Regions from separate parts of the Streptomyces sp. NPDC086835 genome, predicted to be linked through region 1. Evidence: riboswitches for the same ligand, from Rfam matches in the RefSeq annotation. Region 1 holds a riboswitch; each other region holds the start of a gene.
The links. Region 1 has a riboswitch for cyclic di-AMP ahead of ACIPJI_RS07425 (NlpC/P60 family protein). Riboswitches for the same ligand answer to the same signal wherever they lie in the genome.

Region 1 (5,906 bases):
CGCGAGGAAGAGGCAGCCCGCCGCGAGGCGCTCCGCCCCAAGTTCGTGCTGCCGGTGAAGCAGGACGGACTCAGCGCGTACTACGGCCAGTCCGGTGTCAACTGGATGTCCCTGCACAGCGGTATCGACTTCCCCGTCCAGTACGGCACCGAGGTCATGGCCGCGACGGACGGCACCGTCCGCACCCAGTGGAACAGCGCCTACGGCAACATGGCCATCGTGACCGCGGCCGACGGCACGGAGACCTGGTACTGCCACCTGAGCAGCACCAAGATCCGTAGCGGCTCCGTCAAGGCCGGCGACGTCATCGCCTACTCGGGCAACTCGGGCAACTCGACCGGACCGCACCTCCACTTCGAGGTCCGGCCCGGCGGCGGCGCGGCGATAGACCCGCTGCCGTGGCTGCGCAGCCACGGCCTCGACCCCGCGTAGCCCCGTCCGTCTGCCGAAAGCCGCGTCAAGCCTGCCCGCACGGGCGGCTGTCGGCGCGCGCGTGCACGCGCGGTCCTCGGGACAGGCTTCCGCACACGCCTGACGTACGCACGTACGCGTCCTGGGATCTCCGGCGTGCCGGCCCCCGCGGGGGCCGGGCGCCTTCAGAGCTTCTCGACCGGGGCGTACCTGAGCAGCAGCCGCTTCGGCTTCTCGTCCCCGAAGTCGATCGTCGCCTGTGCCTCGGACCCCGAGCCCTTCACCTCGACCACGGTCCCCAGGCCGAACTGATCGTGCGTGACCCGGTCGCCCACCGCCAGCGAGATCACCGGCTTGTCGCTCGTACGCCGCGTGGCGAAGCCGGAGGCGCCGCCACGCGAACGCGAGGAGGACAGTGACGAGGCGATGCCGGACGTCGGTCCGGCGGGGGCCGCCATCGGGCCCGTCCGCTTCCAGGTCAGGTGCTGACCGGGGATCTCCTCGAGGAACCGCGACGGCGGGTTGTACGACGGCTGTCCCCAGGCGCTGCGCATCGAGGACCGGGTCAGATAGAGCCGTTCGCGGGCGCGGGTGATGCCCACGTAGGCCAGGCGCCGCTCCTCCTCGAGCTCCTTCGTCTGCCCGAGGGCCCGCATGTGCGGGAAGACGCCGTCCTCCATGCCGGTGAGGAACACGACCGGGAACTCGAGGCCCTTCGCGGTGTGCAGGGTCATCAGCGTGATGACGCCGGTGCCCTCTTCGTCCTCGTCGGGGATCTGGTCGGAGTCGGCGACGAGCGCCACCTGCTCGAGGAACTCGGCGAGTGTGCCGGTGCCCTCCTCCTCACCGCGGGCCTGCTCGAACTCGAGCGCCACGGCGGCCAGTTCCTGGAGGTTCTCGATGCGCGTCTCGTCCTGGGGGTCCGTGGACGCCTGGAGCTCCGCGAGATAGCCGGTCCGCTCCAGCACGGCCTCGAGCACGACGGCCGGACCCGCGCCCGAGTCGACGATCGTGCGCAGCTCCTCCATCAGCACGTTGAACCGCTTGACCGCGTTGGCCGAGCGGGCCGCCATGCCGTACGCCTCGTCGACGCGGCGCAGCGCCTGCGGGAAAGTGATCTTCTCGCGCAGCGCGAGGGCGTCGATCATCGCCTCCGCACGCTCGCCGATGCCGCGCTTGGGCACGTTCAGGATGCGGCGCAGCGGGACGTTGTCCTCGGGGTTGGCGAGGACCCGCAGGTAGGCCAGCACGTCGCGGACCTCCTTGCGCTCGTAGAAGCGGACACCGCCGACGACCTTGTAGGGCAGGCCGACGCGGATGAAGATCTCCTCGAAGACACGCGACTGGGCGTTCGTGCGGTAGAAGACGGCGACGTCGCCGGCCTTCGCCTCGCCCGCGTCCGTGAGCCGGTCGATCTCGTCCGCGACGAACTGGGCCTCGTCGTGCTCCGTGTCCGCGACATAGCCGGTGATCTGGGCGCCGGCGCCTGCGTTCGTCCACAGGTTCTTGGGGCGACGGGACTCGTTGCGCTCGATGACGGCGTTGGCGGCGGAGAGGATCGTCTGGGTGGAGCGGTAGTTCTGCTCCAGCAGGATCGTCGTCGCGTCCGGATAGTCCTCCTCGAACTGGAGGATGTTGCGGATGGTCGCGCCGCGGAAGGCGTAGATCGACTGGTCGGCGTCACCGACGACGCACAGCTCCGCGGGCTCCAGGTCCTCGTACCCCTTGCCCACCAGTTCGCGCACGAGCGTGTACTGAGCGTGGTTGGTGTCCTGGTACTCGTCGACGAGGACGTGCCGGAACCGCCGCTGGTAGTGCTCGGCGACGTCCGGGAACGCCTGGAGCAGGTGGACGGTGGTCATGATGATGTCGTCGAAGTCCAGGGCGTTGGCCTCGCGCAGCCGCGCCTGGTACATCCGGTACGCCTCGGCGAGCGTCTTCTCGAATCCGTCGACCGCCTGGTCGGCGAAGGTCTCCTCGTCGATCAGCTCGTTCTTCAGGTTCGAGATCTTGGCGCTGAAGGACTTCGGCGGGAACTTCTTCGGGTCGAGGTCGAGATCGCGGCAGACCAGCGACATCAGGCGCTTCGAGTCCGCCGCGTCGTAGATCGAGAACGACGAGGTGAAGCCCAGCTTCTTGGACTCGCGGCGCAGGATGCGGACGCAGGCGCTGTGGAAGGTCATGACCCACATCGCGTTGGCGCGCGGGCCCACCAGCTGCTCGACGCGTTCCTTCATCTCGCCGGCGGCCTTGTTGGTGAAGGTGATCGCCAGTATCTGGCCGGGGTGGACCCGGCGCGTGCCCAGCAGGTGGGCGATGCGATGGGTGAGCACCCGGGTCTTGCCGGAGCCGGCGCCGGCCACGATGAGCAGCGGTGACCCTGTGTGCACGACGGCGGCGCGCTGCTGCTCGTTCAGCCCGTCGAGCAGGGCGGCGGGGTCCACGACGGGGCGCGGGGCGCCGTCGCGGTAGTACCCGTCGCGGGCCGGAGGCACGTCGAAGGCGCCCTGGAAGAGGTCGTCCGGAAGCTGCTCCGGAGCCGGGTCCTCGGGCGGCGGCGGGGGCCCGTCCGCGTCGGGCCGGAGGTCCGCCAGGAAGCTGTCGTCAAAGAGGCTGCTCATCGCTTAACGAGTCTAGGCGGCCGGACCGACAACCGTGGCCGCACCGGCACACCGGCGGACGCCACGGTAGGTGACAGGGCGGATCCGCCGGGCGACCGGCGGACGGGCAGGCGACCCGCCACCGAAAAGGTCACGAAAATGTATCGGACATATCGAACATCAACCTTCACAGCAGGCGCACGAGTTGGCTAGCGTGCTCGACCAGGCGGCCCGCACCCCTCCCGGCGAACCACGCCGAACGGGCGGCCTGCGCCGAATCCGGGCTCCTCCCGAGGGAGTTCGGAACCGGGGACCCACCAAGCACCACCGGGGTGAATCGGACCGTGCCCCGCTCGGTCCGTAGGGCGTCTTCCGTTCGCCCGAACCCGACAGCTAACCCGGTAGGCGGTCCACGGAAGAAGGAGATGCCGGCGTTGGCGTCGCATCGCAAGACCCGCAGCCGTACCGCAAAACCGTCCACCGCCGTCGGATTCACCACGGCCGCCCTCGCCGGTGTGACACTGCTCTCCACCCAGAGTGCCACCGCCGCGCCGTCCGACCCGAAGCCCAGCATCGAAGAGGTGCAGAAGAAGGTCGACGACCTGTACCGGCAGGCGGGCAGCGCGACGCAGGAGTTCAACAAGGCGAAGGAAGCCACGGCGGAGAAGCGCCAAGAGGTCGACCAGCTGCTCGACGAGGCCGCCAAGCGCACGGAGAAGCTGAACGAGTCCCGCCGCGCCCTCGGCAACTACGCGGCGGCGCAGTACCGCACCGGTTCCGTCACCCCCACCGCCGCGCTGATGTTCGCGGACAGCCCCCAGGCGTACTTCGACCAGACCCAGCTGATGGACCGGATGACGGACCAGCAGCGCAGGGCCGTCAGTGAGTACGAGACCGAGCGGGCCGCGGCCGCGAAGCAGCGCGCGGAGGCCACCAAGCGCCTCGAGTCCCTCACGGACTCCCAGGAGGCCCTGCGCACCAGCAAGCAGACGGTGCAGACCAAGCTCGCGGAGGCACGCGCCCTGCTCTCGAAGCTGACGGCGGAGGAGAAGGCACGCCTCGCCGCGATCGAGCGGGAGAAGGAAGAGGAGGCGCGCCGCAAGGCCGAGGCCAAGGCGAAGGCGGAGGCAGCCGCCCGGGCGGAGGCCGAGCGGCAGCAGCAGGAGCGCGAGACCACCCCGGACACGGGCACCACCGATCCGGGCACCGGCACCGACGACGGCACGTACGCGGCCAAGGCGGACAAGGTCCTCGCGTTCGCCCGTGCCCAGATCGGCAAGCCGTACGTCTGGGGCGCGACGGGCCCGAGCTCCTACGACTGCTCCGGCCTCACCGCGGCCGCGTGGAAGGCGGCGGGGGTGGACCTGCCGCGCACCACCTGGGACCAGGTGAAGGTCGGCACCCGTGTCGAGACGGCCGACCTGCTCCCCGGCGACCTGGTCTTCTTCTACGACGACATCAGCCACGTCGGCATCTACATCGGCGACGGCAAGATGATCCACGCGCCCAAGCCGGGCACGAACGTCCGCGAGGAGTCCATCTACTACATGCCGATCTACGGCAGCGTCCGCCCCGCCTGAAGCCCTGCGGGGCCGACGCGGGGTGCCCCGGCGCACCGGTGCCCGGGCGGCCGAGCCGCCCGGGCACCGTCATGTCCGCGCTCGGGTCAGGTCCAGAGCGTGGCGATGAAGATGTTGGCCAAGGTCAGGCCGCCCACCGCGCCGAAGAGCGCCTTGTCGACCTTCTCCTCGTCCCTCTTGACGTACACGAGGCCGAGGATCACGACCAGCACCGCCAGCTTGATGCCGATCTTGAGGTTGTTGACCGTCTGGTCGTCCGCCTGGTTCAGACCCACCAGGGCCACACCCGTGACCAGCATGGTCAGCGCACCGTGCAGCATCGCGGGGCTGAAGCGGGCGGTGCCCTCGCCCATCGCCTTCATCTGGGTCAGGAACCCGCCCAGCAGCGAGGCGATGCCGATGATGTGCAGTGCGACGAAGACATTGATGAGTACGTCCATGGGCCGGAGCCTAGCTGGGCCCATACCACCGTCAGCCGGGCAGGTGGCCCTGTCCGCGGCATCGGTCCAGGGACCGACGCGATGCGCGTCCGCGACGACGGACGGCCGTTCATCAACGGTTGCCGGACGCCCATTTCCGGAGATTTACGGTCGTTGTGTCCCGCCCCCGTCGACGCGGTCGTAGCGTCCTGCGCCAGGTGGCCGACTCCCCGCGAGCCGTCGCACAGCCGGACGGCACTCGGCCACCACCGCCGGAAGGTCCTGCGGCGGACCGCTCCCCCTGTGCGGCCCGCCGCCGGACGCAAGTGCGGCGGCAGGGACGACGGAAGGACGTGGAAGCCCTCGTGGCAGCACACCGGGAACACCGAAAACCCCGTGAACGCCGGCTCGACGGACCGGCCGCCCGTACCGCGCTCACGCTCGCCCTGGCGGGCGCGGCGGCCACGACAGCGTTCGACGGCACGGGGCACGCGGAGCCGGGCCTCACCCCGGCGCAGATCCAGGCCAGGGTCGACAAGCTGTACCAGGAGGCGGAGGTCGCCACCGAGAAGCTCAACGGAGCCAAGGAACGGGCGGAGAGCGCCCGCAGATCGCTGGACTCGCTGCGCGACGAGGCGGCGCGCCGGACCGACAGCCTCAACACCTCCCGTAACGCCCTCGGTTCCCTCGCCACCGCCCAGTACCGCGACGGCGGCATGGATCCCGGTCTGCGGCTCGCCCTGACCTCCGCCCCGGAGGAGTACCTCCGGCGCGCCGCTCTCGCGGAACGGGCCGGAGCGCTGCAGGCCGCCGCGGTCTCCGACGTGCGGCGGCAGTTGAGGGAACTCGCACAGCTCAGGGCCCAGGCCGGTGACCGGATCGCCGAACTCGAGGCG
Region 2 (5,906 bases), on a different contig from region 1:
GATGGACACGGCCGGCTCCTTCGGGAGTTCGCGACAGACTTGGGACGGTCCTGATTCCTGCCGCCCTGTCAAGAAGATCGATCAGCGGGTAACGTGCGGAAAGCGTGGAGAGGGTGAAAGGAACTCACTGTCGGCGGGTGTGTGCGGGCCGGCCGAAGGGCGTTCCGAGGGGCCCTGAACACGTGGATGAATAAACGTTCAACCGTGGTCAAGGGGGAAACACCACGTGGATGAGGTTTCGTCATTGGATCAAGAGACCCTCGCGGTCTACCGCGCGATCCTGTTCCACAAGGAATACGACCCGAAACGGCTCGCAAACCTGGTGGACAGCACATCCGAGGAAGTCGAGGCGGCACTCGACCGGTTGTCCCAGCTCTCTCTCCTCGCGCCGTCCCAGGTCGCTCCCGGCCAACTGCGGGCGGTGAATCCGTCGCTCGGCCTGAAGGTCCTGCTCCAGCGGGAAGAACGTGAACTGGCCTGGCGCCAGCAGCGGATCGAGCAGAACCGTGCCGCCCTCGCCGCGCTCGCCGCCGAATACACCGCCTCCGGCTGGGCCGGGAACCTCGACGGCACGGAGTATCTCGACAACGTCGACGACATCCGGATCCGCTTGGAGGCCCTCGCCGAGTCCTGCACGCGGGAGTCTCTCGCGTTCCACCCCGACAACACCCTCACCGAGGGATCGGTCGAGGCGGGCCGGCCCCTCAACGAGCGGGCGCTCGCACGAGGTGTGCGCTTCCGTTCCATCTATCTGGACAGTGTCGCCAACGACCGTGTCACCAAGGCGCACGCCCAGTGGATGGCGGAGCGGCAGAGCGAGATACGGACCTCGCCGACCCTGCCGATGCGGCTGCTCATCGTCGACACCTCGGCCGCGATCGTCGCCGGCCTCCCGGGCCAGGCACAGCCCTCGGCACTGCTGTTCAGCAGTCCCCCGGTGGTCCTCGCCATGCGGGCACTGTTCGAGGCGTACTGGGAGCACGCGAGCCCCATGGACGCCCCGGTCTGCCGGGCCGGCGGACTGACCCCGCAGGAGCGCAAGTTGCTCCAGCTGCTCGCCACCGGACTCACCGACGAGGCCGTGGCGAGGGCGCTGGGCATCGGTGTGCGCACCGAGCGGCGCATCGTGGCCGAACTGATGGACCGGCTCGGGGCGTCCAGCCGGTTCGAGGCCGGCGTGCAGGCCACCCGGCGGGAGTGGATCTGACGCCGGTCCCCGCGGGCCGCCGGCACGGTGCCCGCGACGGTCCTCGCGGAACCGGGGTTCCTCGTCGTTGTCGTCATCGCTGTCGTCATCGTCGGCTCCGGTGCGGTTACGGCCAGACGAAGTCGTCGGGCGCGCCCGGCCGCCCGGGGAGGCCGGGAAGCGAAGGCAGGGAGGGCCACACCACGTCGTCCGGCAGGTCCGGCGGCGTCGGCCAGACGAAGTCGTCCGCGGAGGCCGGCGCCGTCCGCGGCGCCTCGGCCGCCTGCGCCGGGGAGGCCAGCAGGATGCCGCCCAGGAACGCGGCGGCGACGGCGGATGCGGCGGCGGTACAACGGGTGGCACGGGACATGGAGTGTCTCCATTCGTGAGTACGGGTGCGGCGTACGTTCCGTTCCGGTGTCCTGTGGCGGCCGGTCCGTTGCTTCCGTCCGGCGCCTGACAAGAGGTAATCACCGGGAGGGGCCGGCTGTCCGTATTCAGCCAGGCCAGGAAGCTGCACGGCAGGGAGTTGCCTGGCGCCGCCGGGCGCGCGTGCCGGGTCGCCCGGCGCGTCCCGCGCGCTTCCCGAACGCCTGTGACCTGCGCCTTTCGGCCGCACGGCCGTTGCACTCGGCCCGTCGGCGGTGTGTTCGCACCGCATCCCGTCGGCATCGGCGCGGCACATCAACGCGCCATCGTCCGCCGGAGCCGTCGCCTCCACGATGGCACACGGCACCTCGGGAGCCGCTCGAGAGCCGCTGGAGCCGCCTCCTAGCGGCCGTGACCGCGGTTCCAGGGTGCCGGGCGGGCCACGGACGGAGCTCGTGCGCCCTCGGGCAGAGCACCCGCTGCGGGCCTCGCGCGGCCACATGCGGGCCTCGCGCGAGCATGCACGGGCGAAGTCCGGACACGGCCACGGGCCGGTGCCCGGAACGCCGTGGGGCGTTCCGGGCACCGGCCCGTCAGGTGGAGGCGGCTCATCGGTCGCCGCGCGGGTCCCGTCAGTAGGGGCCGTTCACGTTGTCGATCGAGCCGTACCGGTCGGCGGCGTAGTTGCACGCGGCGGTGATGTTGGCGACCGGGTCGAACAGGTCGAAGGACGTGCCCTCGACGTGGTAGGCGTCGAAGGTGGGCTGGATGACCTGGAGCAGGCCCTTGGAGGGCGTGCCGTTGATGGCGTTGATGTCCCAGTTGTTGATGGCCAGCGGGTTGCCGGAGGACTCACGCATGATGTTGCGGTGGATGCCTTCGTAGCTTCCCGGGATGCCGTGCCGGCCCATGATGTCCAGCGACTCGCGGATCCAGCCGTCGAGGTTGTTCGCGTAGGCCGGCTTCGCGGGGGCCGCGGCGGCCTGGGCCGCCGGAGCGGCCTTGCGCTCGGAGCGGTCCGCGCGGGCGGTGTCGGCGGCGCGCTCGGCCTTCTCGGACGCCTCGGCCTCTTCCGCGGCCTTCGGGGCGGCCTTCGCCTTGGCCTGCGGCTTCGCCTTGGGCTCGGCCTCGGCCTTGGCCTTGGCGCCGATCGTCAGCTCGAGACCGGGGTGAATCAGCGCCGGGTCCGCTCCGACGGCCTTCCGGTTGTCCTTGTAGAGCTGCTTCCAGCCGCCGTTCAGGGAATGGTCTTCGGCGATCTTGTAAAGCGAGTCACCGGCGACCACGGAATACGTGACGGTGCCGGCCTTCTGCGCGACGGCCTGCGCGGCCGCGGCGACGGTCGTGGCGGTGGCCACGGTCCGCTCCGCCGCGACGGGGGCCGCGGCGGGTGCCGCCTGAGCAGCGGTGCCGCCCAGGAGCGGCAGGGCGAGCGCGGCGCCGCCCGTGCCGGCTGCGACGAATCCGCGGGTCAGTGAACGGGACTTGGGACGACGGTGCTTACCCTTTGCGGGCATGGCCAATTCCTCTCCGTCGCCTGCGAGGTGAGCTGTCGGGTTCGGGCTGGAGATGCCCGGCCGCAGGTGAATGCGACTTAACCCCGAGCCGTTCCGGATTCCGGTTCGGCGACTTACCTGGTTCCCCCGCTCCTGCCGTACGTGAAGTGAGTGCGGTTGCGGATTCCGGACGGCGGCAGGATTCGGCGGTCCACCCGGATTGACGGTGACCGTAAACGAGAGCGTCCTCGCGAAACAAGTGCCGAATTCCACATCACAATCCGAATGAGGCTTCCGTGCACGGCTTTTCAATTGTCGGTTCCGCGTCAAGAAACTCAAAGCCCTTCCCGGGAAAGGGAAGTACCCCTTCCGGCCCTCTCTCCCCGGCTGCCGGGCAGGTGACCGACATCACGGACTCCCTGTACAACCACCGGGACCGCCAAAGCGTCCCAAGGGCGCCAACTCGCAATATTAAGACCCAATTAGACTTAACAAACAAGACGGTAAAACAAGCCATACCGGACATCACGCGCCGAACGCGCCCTCCAGAGGGGGCCGATCGGCCACGGGTCCTGGGCGGCACGCCCGCCGGCCAGGACCCGGGCCTCACCCCTCAGCCCCGTGTGGTGCAGGTCTCACCGCCCGAGGCGAAGGCGGCCGGTGCGGTGTTGCGGCCCGACCAGCTGCCGGTGAATCCGAAGGACACCGACGCGCCGACGGCCACCTTTCCGTTCCAGGAGACGTTCTCGGCCGTCACCTCTGCACCGCTCTGCCGGTGGGCGGCGTTCCACATCTGGCCGACCTTCTGCCCGTCGGGGAAGCTCCAGCGCAGCTGCCAGCCGTCCAGGGCGGCGCTGCCCGTATTGGTCAGCGTCACATCGGCCTGGAAGCCACCGGACCACTGGTTGGTGATCTTGTAAGCGACCGAGCACCCCGCGTCCCCCGGCGGGTCCGGGTCGGGACCCGGACCGGGATCGGTGCCGCCACCGTCCGACGACTCGCCGTACTGGATGCCGCGCCCGTTGGTCGACACGTACACCCGCCCGTAGACCCGCGGGTCGCCGGTGATCGAGGCGCCGGTCCAGCCCCACTGGTGCGCGTCGTCGTTGATCCGCGTCCAGTCGGCGCCGCCGTTCGTGGACCGGAAGATGCCGCGCACCCCGCCGATCTTCGCGCTGACGAAGATCGTCTGGTACGAGGCGCCGGGAGCCGCCTTGCCGAAGCCCACGGCGTCCGCCTGCTCGACCCCCTCGATCCTCCGGAAGGTCGCACCCGAGTCGGTCGAGTGCCACAGTCCGTACGTCCCTGAGGCCGTGCCGCCCGCGAGCCACACGTCACCCTCCGCGCCGGGCACGGCCTTGAAACGGACGTTGCCCTCGTGCGGCAGACCGCTCGACGCCCTGGCGGTGAACGTGGCTCCGCCGTCCTGCGACACGTAGAAGGTGCCGGCCTTGTACCCGTAGAACTTCTTCGGGTTCTCGCGGTCCGACTCCACCGTCGCGCCGGCGGGGATCCCCGTGGACGCCTTCCACGAGCTGCCGTACCCGGTGGTGTGGTGCACGCCGGTGCCGTCCGGGCTCCAGACGAAACCGCTGCCGTCCGCGGCGGCGGCGACCGTGCCTCCGCCCGTCACGCCCGAAGGCTGCGAGGCCTGGAACCAGGTGGCCCCGTTGTCCGTGGAGAAGCCGATGTGCGGGGCGGCGTCGGCGTTGCCGACCCGTACGACCGTCGCGGGCGCCGCCTCCGCGAAGTCCAGACTCGTGGTCGACGAGAGGTTCGGCGAGGTGAACATCAGAGGCGGCACGGCGTCGAGGTCGGTGTGCCGGAAGCCGCCGATGTCACCGAGGGCGCTCAGCAGCGGCGCGCCCGACGGCGGGCTCACCAGGTCGTTGACGGCCGTCTCCTCGAGCCCCTTCACCATGGGCGTGATGGTGATCCGGCCGCCGGAGTCCCAGGTCCGCAGATTCTCGGTGCCGTAGATGGTGGCTCCCGTGCCGTACATCATCCGGTCCGAGTCGAACGGGTCGATCTCCAGCGCCTCCGTCATCCAGCCCAGCTTGGGCGTGACCTCGGGCGGGGACGGGTTGGCGCCCCAGGAGAGCCAGGGCACGGACGAGACGTCCTGCGTGTAGCGGAAGGAGCGGTTCGGGTAACTGGTGTAGTCCCAGGCCCTGGTCCAGGTCTCGCCGCTGTCCGTGGAGCGGAAGATCTGCGTGTCCGGCCACCAGGAGCTGTAGGCCGTGGCCATCAGGGTGCCGGGCCGCTGCCGGTCCACGCTCAGCCCGCTGAAGCCGGAGTAGGTGTCGGCCTCGGCGGTCGGGCTGGTGTCCTTCCACTCGCCGGTCGCCGTGTCGTAGCGCGCGATACGGCCCTTGGCCCCGTCGTACGGGCCGCCGGTGTCGCTCAGGGTCAGATGGAGATGACCGGTCGCGGAGTCGAGGACGCCCTTGTGGGCCAGATAGCCCGTCGGCTGTCCGGCGAGCCGCGACCAGGTGGCACCGCCGTCCGTCGAGCGGTAGACGGTGTTCTCCTTGTCGGCGACTCCGACGTAGATGTCCTGTGTGGCGCTGCCCGCGCTGCCGGAGCGCTCGTCGAACGTCACCCACACGACGCCCTGGTTGTCGTTCGCGTAGCCGCTGGTGTCGGTCGGGTCCTGGGCGTAGTTGCCGGGGTTGGGGAAGGCGGTCACCTTCGACCAGGTCACCCCCGAGTCGGTGGACCGCCAGAGCCCGTGGCCGCTGGGGGCGCCGAGGTAGAGCACCGAGTTCTTGTTGGGGTCCACCGCGAGCCGCTCGCCCATGCCGCGGCCGGGCATGTTGCCGCCGAGCTTGAAGGGCAGGGTGGTGGCCTGCCAG
Region 3 (5,906 bases), on a different contig from region 1:
TCGCCGGTGCACCGGACCCGGCTGCCCAGCGGCGTGGAGGCATGGCTGGTCACCCGGTACGCCGACGCCAAGCAGGCCCTCGCCGACCAGCGGCTCTCCAAGAACCCCGCGCATCACGACGAACCGGCGCACGCCAAGGGGAAGACGGGCATCCCGGGCGAGCGCAAGGCGGAGCTGATGACGCATCTGCTGAACATCGACCCGCCGGACCACACCCGGCTGCGCCGGCTGGTCTCCAAGGCGTTCACACCGCGCCGTGTGGCCGAGTTCGCGCCGCGGGTGCAGGAGCTGACGGACCGGCTCATCGACTCCTTCGCTCAGAAGGGGGAGGCGGACCTGATCCACGAGTTCGCCTTCCCTCTGCCCATCTACGCCATCTGCGACATGCTCGGCGTCCCGCGCGAGGACCAGGACGACTTCCGTGACTGGGCGGGGATGATGATCCGCCACGGGGGCGGTCCGCGCGGCGGCGTCGCCCGCTCGGTGAAGAAGATGCGCGGATACCTCGCGGAGTTGATCCACCGTAAGCGCGAGGAGCCGGGGGACGACCTCATCTCCGGGCTCATCAAGGCGTCCGACCACGGCGAGCACCTCACCGAGAACGAGGCCGCGGCGATGGCCTTCATCCTGCTCTTCGCCGGCTTCGAGACCACCGTGAACCTCATCGGCAACGGTGTGTACGCCCTGCTGCGCAACCCCGGCCAGCGTGAGCGCCTCCAGGCCTCGCTCGCCGCGGGCGAGAGCGAACTGCTGGCCACCGGGGTCGAGGAACTGCTGCGCTACGACGGGCCGGTGGAGCTCGCGACATGGCGGTTCGCCACCGAACCGCTCACCGTCGGCGGGCAGCGGATCGCGGCCGGCGACCCCGTACTCGTCGTGCTCGCGGCCGCCGACCGCGACCCCGAACGCTTCGACGCGCCGGACACGCTCGACCTGTCCCGGCGTGACAACCAGCATCTGGGGTACGGGCACGGCATCCATTACTGCCTCGGCGCGCCGCTCGCCCGGCTCGAGGGGCAGACCGCGCTCGGCACGCTGCTCCGCAGAATGCCTGACTTGCGGCTTGCGGGAGATCCGGCCGATTTGCGGTGGCGTGGGGGACTCATCATGCGTGGATTGCGCACTCTGCCCGTTGAGTTCACGCCGCAAACAAACTGACGTTCCGTCAATTCTGTGACTTTCACGTGATCTCCGCTGCATCGACTTGTGACTCGCGTTCGAATACGGCTACGTTCACCGTCGACTCGGCATGCAACAGCAGGCCGCAGGCTTCCCAGCTGTCACGCGAAAGGCAACCGCATGCTCTCCGGGAACGGACGACACCGCCGACCCCGCCAGGCTCCGGCCCTCATCGTCGCGGCAGGCGTGACCGGTTCGGCCATCGCCATTCCGCTGCTCGGCGCGGGCTCGGCCTCCGCCGCGGACGCGAGCACGTGGGACCGTGTCGCGGAGTGCGAGAGCGGCGGCGCCTGGAGTGCCGACTTCGGTAACGGCTTCTACGGCGGACTCCAGTTCTCGGAGGAGACCTGGGCCGCGTACGGCGGCACCGCGTACGCGCCGAGCGCCGACCTCGCCAGCCGTTCGCAGCAGATAGCGGTCGCCGAGAAGGTGCTCGCCGCCGAGGGGCCGCAGGCGTGGCCCGCCTGTGGTCCGCTCGCGGGGCTCGTCGACGACGGCACGGACACCGGCGTCGACCCCGGCATCCTGCCGCTGCCGCAGCAGAGCGAAGCGCCGGCCGCCGAGCCGTCCGAGGACGCCTCCGGCGAGGACGCGCCGACCGACCCCAGGGACAGCGAAACCCTGGAGGACTCTTCCGGCGGTTCGGGCAGGACCGGAGCGTCGGACGGCGCTGACACCTCAGAGCCGACCCGTGAGGCCGACGGCGCACCGGACCCCACGGACGAGGCCACCACCGCTCCCGACGCGGCCGACGGAGCCGCGGGTGCGGCTCCCTCCGACGATGCGACGAGCGGCGGCGGCAAGCACCGCGGCGCCCCCGCCGACGACGAGGCGGAAACGGGCAATACGGAAGAGGGTCGCGAAAGCGGCCGTCATGCCTCACGCGGTGACAGTTCAGGCCGTAACGGGGTCGACGAGGCAACCGGCCCTGGCACCTACACCGTTCAGCCCGGCGACAGTCTGTGCGACATCGCCGCCGAGAAGGACGTGCCCGGCGGGTGGCCGGCGCTCTACGAGGCGAACGAGGAGACCGTCGGGGCCGACCCGGACCTCATCCTGCCCGGTCAGAGCCTCGATCTGGGCCTGAACCGGGGCTAGTTCGCGTAGGCTTTCGCGGGCTTATGTCCGTTGTGTGCGAGTGAGACAAGGGTCTCTTTGCTGCAACTGGAGCAAAGTCCCCGCTAATTCGCCCACTCCGCCCCTCACCTGCGAAAACGGACACGTGCAGGCGGCCGGTTCGGGCGATTTCTCCCCGATGTTCGACTTTGAACATCGGGGAGTCGTGTGTCTACCGTCGGAACCGTTCGCCATCGCGGGCACCGTCGACCGATACGCCGAATCCTGCCGTCGGTCGGGGGGAACAGTCGTCGCTCAGAGCGCCGAAGGCAGGAGCGGGGGACCCAGGTAAGTGCCGGGCCCGTGAGTCGAGATCGCGAGAGGCCGACCGTACGTCGAGGTCGGCCGGACCGTGAGACCGGCGGACGGAGCCGGCTGGGGGTGAAGTCCGCGCGTCAGTGACGTGCGGCCGGGCAACTCACAGGCCCGAACCCGACAGCTCACCTCGCAGGCGTCGGTGAGGAGATAGCTCCATGCTGCGTTCTTCCGGCAACGCCAAGCACCGCCGCGCTTCCAGGGCGACCCGTATCGCCGCCTTCGTCGGCATCACCGGTGCGGCCGTCGCCGCCCCGCTGCTCGGCGCGGGCACCGCCTCCGCCGCCACCGCTTCCGAGTGGGACGCAGTCGCCCAGTGCGAGTCCGGCGGCAACTGGTCCATCAACACCGGCAACGGCTACTACGGCGGCCTGCAGTTCTCCGCCTCCACCTGGGCCGCGTACGGCGGCACCGCGTACGCCGCGACCGCCGACCAGGCGTCCAAGTCCCAGCAGATCGAGATAGCCGAGAAGGTCCTGGCCGGCCAGGGCAAGGGTGCCTGGCCGAGCTGCGGCGTCGGCCTGTCCAGCGCCTCCTACGACGGCGGCTCCGCCGAGGCCGAGCCCACGCAGCCGGCCCAGGAGCGCGCCGAGGCCCCCACCACGCGCTCCGAGCGCGCCGAGGCCCCGGCCAAGAAGGCCGAGAAGCCCGCCGCCGCTCCCGAGGCCAAGGCCTTCAAGAAGGGCGACGGCGAGTACAAGGTCAAGGCCGGCGACACCCTGAGCAAGATCGCCGAGGCCGAGAAGGTCAAGGGCGGCTGGGAGAAGCTCTTCGAGCTGAACAAGGACATCGTCGAGGACGCCGACGTGATCCACCCGGGTCAGCAGCTCCATCTGAGCTGACCCTCCCCCTCCCACGGTCCGGCGGTCGTGGGAGGCCACCCGTCTTTCGAACGGGACCCGAGCACCCCGGTCCGGCGCACCTTCCCCCGTACGCGCCGGGCCGGGGTTCGGTCCGTCGAGGGGTCGGGACCCGAATGCCGGTTACTCGCAGGTAGATACCGCCCTGTTTGTCCGGCCTCAAGGGTCTTGATGCCCTTTTTCGTCCCAGGGGGCGGGCATCGGCCGGCCTTTGCCCCCGAGGCGGTTAGGCTCTTGCCGCAAGGCCAAGCAGACCTCTGCACTTTTTCTCGCGTCACATCCCAGAAGGAGATGCTCGTGCCGTCCATCGACGTCGTCGTAGCCCGGGAAATCCTGGACTCCCGAGGTAACCCCACGGTCGAGGTCGAGGTTGGCCTCGACGACGGCAGCACGGGTCGTGCTGCAGTTCCGTCCGGCGCCTCCACCGGTGCGTTCGAGGCTCTCGAGCTTCGCGACGGTGACCAGAACCGCTACCAGGGCAAGGGTGTCGAGAAGGCCGTCCTCGCCGTCATCGAGCAGATCGGCCCGGAGCTCGTCGGTTACGACGCCACCGAGCAGCGGCTGATCGACCAGGCGATGTTCGACCTGGACGCCACCCCGGACAAGTCCTCCCTCGGCGCCAACGCCATCCTCGGCGTCTCCCTCGCCGTGGCGCACGCCGCCTCCGAGGCCTCGGACCTGCCGCTCTTCCGCTACCTGGGCGGTCCGAACGCGCACCTGCTGCCCGTTCCGATGATGAACATCCTGAACGGCGGTTCGCACGCCGACTCCAACGTGGACATCCAGGAGTTCATGATCGCGCCGATCGGCGCGGAGTCCTTCTCCGAGGCTCTTCGCTGGGGCACCGAGGTCTACCACACCCTCAAGAAGGTCCTGAAGCAGAAGGGCCTGTCCACCGGTCTCGGCGACGAGGGCGGCTTCGCGCCGAACCTCGACTCCAACCGCGCCGCCCTGGACCTCATCCTCGAGGCCATCAAGGAGGCCGGTTACGCCCCGGGCAAGGACATCGCGCTCGCGCTCGACGTCGCCGCGTCCGAGTTCTACAAGGACGGCTCGTACGAGTTCGAGGGCAAGTCCCGCTCGGCCGCCGAGATGACCGAGTACTACGCGGAGCTCGTCGACTCCTACCCGCTGGTCTCCATCGAGGACCCGCTGTTCGAGGACGACTGGGCCGGCTGGCAGGCCATCACCGAGAAGCTCGGCGCCAAGGTGCAGCTCGTCGGCGACGACCTGTTCGTCACCAACCCGGAGCGCCTGGCCCGCGGCATCGAGGAGAACGCCGCGAACGCCCTGCTCGTGAAGGTCAACCAGATCGGTTCGCTGACCGAGACCCTCGACGCCGTCGAGCTCGCCCAGCGCAACGGCTTCAAGTGCATGATGTCCCACCGCTCCGGCGAGACCGAGGACGTCACCATCGCCGACCTGGCCGTCGCCACCAACTGCGGTCAGATCAAGACCGGCGCCCCGGCCCGCTCCGAGCGCGTCGCCAAGTACAACCAGCTGCTGCGCATCGAGGAGATCCTCGACGACGCGGCGGTGTACGCGGGCCGCAGCGCGTTCCCGCGGTTCCGCTTCGCGGACCAGTAAGCACAGCGAGTACGAGGGCCGACCTTCGCCTGATCGTCGCCCGATCACCGGCTGACGCCCTGTCGTCCGTACGTCCCCGGCCGCGGTCCCGTACCGTGTCCGGGGACGTACGCGTGTGAAGGGGAGGCGAGAGGAATGGCACGCACGCCGGAGGCGGACCGGTTCTCCACCGCGACCAGGCTGCGGCTGCTCGGCGAGCAGACCGCCGCCCGTGTCTACCGGTCCCAGAACCGCCGCCAGGCCCGCCGCTCCCGCCTCACCGGACGTGCGGCCTTCCTCGCCCTCGTCGTCTGCTCGCTCGTCGTCGCACTCGCCTACCCGATGCGCCAGTACGTCTCGCAGCGGGCCGAGATCGCCGAGCAGGAACGGCTGATGGAAGAGGCCCGTACGAGCGTCGAGCAGCTCAAGGACGAGAAAGCGCGGCTCAAGGACGACATGTACATCCGGCGCCTGGCCCGCGAGCATCTGCACTACGTCCTGCCGGGGGAGACCGGATACACCATGATCGACCCGGAGGCCGCCGAGCAGCAGCACGAAGAGGGCGGTGCGGCCGACCGGCCCTGGTACTCGAACGTATGGAACGGCGTGGACAGCGCCGATGGCCCGCAGCACGGTTAAGTCAGCGAACAAGGCAGGCATGGAAACCCCTCCTCCCACCACCGAACCCACCGAGCCCACCGACGCGGACATCGCCGCGTTCAAGGATCAGCTCGGCCGGCCCCCGCGCGGTCTGCGCGCGATCGCGCACCGCTGCCCCTGCGGGCAGCCCGATGTCGTCGAGACCGCCCCGCGGCTCCCCGACGGCACCCCCTTCCCGACGCTGTACTACCTGACGTGCCCGCGGGCGGC

Region 2: another riboswitch for cyclic di-AMP. It lies ahead of ACIPJI_RS25515 (transglycosylase SLT domain-containing protein); the one in region 1 lies ahead of ACIPJI_RS07425 (NlpC/P60 family protein).
Region 3: another riboswitch for cyclic di-AMP. It lies ahead of ACIPJI_RS17405 (transglycosylase family protein); the one in region 1 lies ahead of ACIPJI_RS07425 (NlpC/P60 family protein).

Annotation. Positions count from the first base shown of each region.
Region 1 covers NZ_JBIVAU010000002.1:277,013-282,918, reverse strand. The annotation lists gene ACIPJI_RS07435 (M23 family metallopeptidase) at 1-432, shown strand, start outside; gene pcrA (DNA helicase PcrA) at 597-3,032, opposite strand; cyclic di-AMP (ydaO/yuaA leader) riboswitch at 3,273-3,435, shown strand; gene ACIPJI_RS07425 (NlpC/P60 family protein) at 3,437-4,591, shown strand; gene ACIPJI_RS07420 (hypothetical protein) at 4,678-5,031, opposite strand; gene ACIPJI_RS07415 (NlpC/P60 family protein) at 5,376-5,906, shown strand, end outside.
Region 2 covers NZ_JBIVAU010000008.1:302,824-308,729, forward strand. The annotation lists gene ACIPJI_RS25500 (SDR family NAD(P)-dependent oxidoreductase) at 1-9, opposite strand, end outside; gene ACIPJI_RS25505 (helix-turn-helix transcriptional regulator) at 245-1,207, shown strand; gene ACIPJI_RS25510 (hypothetical protein) at 1,314-1,556, opposite strand; gene ACIPJI_RS25515 (transglycosylase SLT domain-containing protein) at 2,188-3,072, opposite strand; cyclic di-AMP (ydaO/yuaA leader) riboswitch at 3,077-3,235, opposite strand; gene ACIPJI_RS25520 (cellulose binding domain-containing protein) at 3,665-5,906, opposite strand, start outside.
Region 3 covers NZ_JBIVAU010000004.1:506,260-512,165, forward strand. The annotation lists gene ACIPJI_RS17395 (cytochrome P450) at 1-1,158, shown strand, start outside; gene ACIPJI_RS17400 (transglycosylase family protein) at 1,300-2,277, shown strand; cyclic di-AMP (ydaO/yuaA leader) riboswitch at 2,629-2,764, shown strand; gene ACIPJI_RS17405 (transglycosylase family protein) at 2,769-3,452, shown strand; gene eno (phosphopyruvate hydratase) at 3,762-5,057, shown strand; gene ACIPJI_RS17415 (septum formation initiator family protein) at 5,193-5,675, shown strand; gene ACIPJI_RS17420 (DUF501 domain-containing protein) at 5,695-5,906, shown strand, end outside.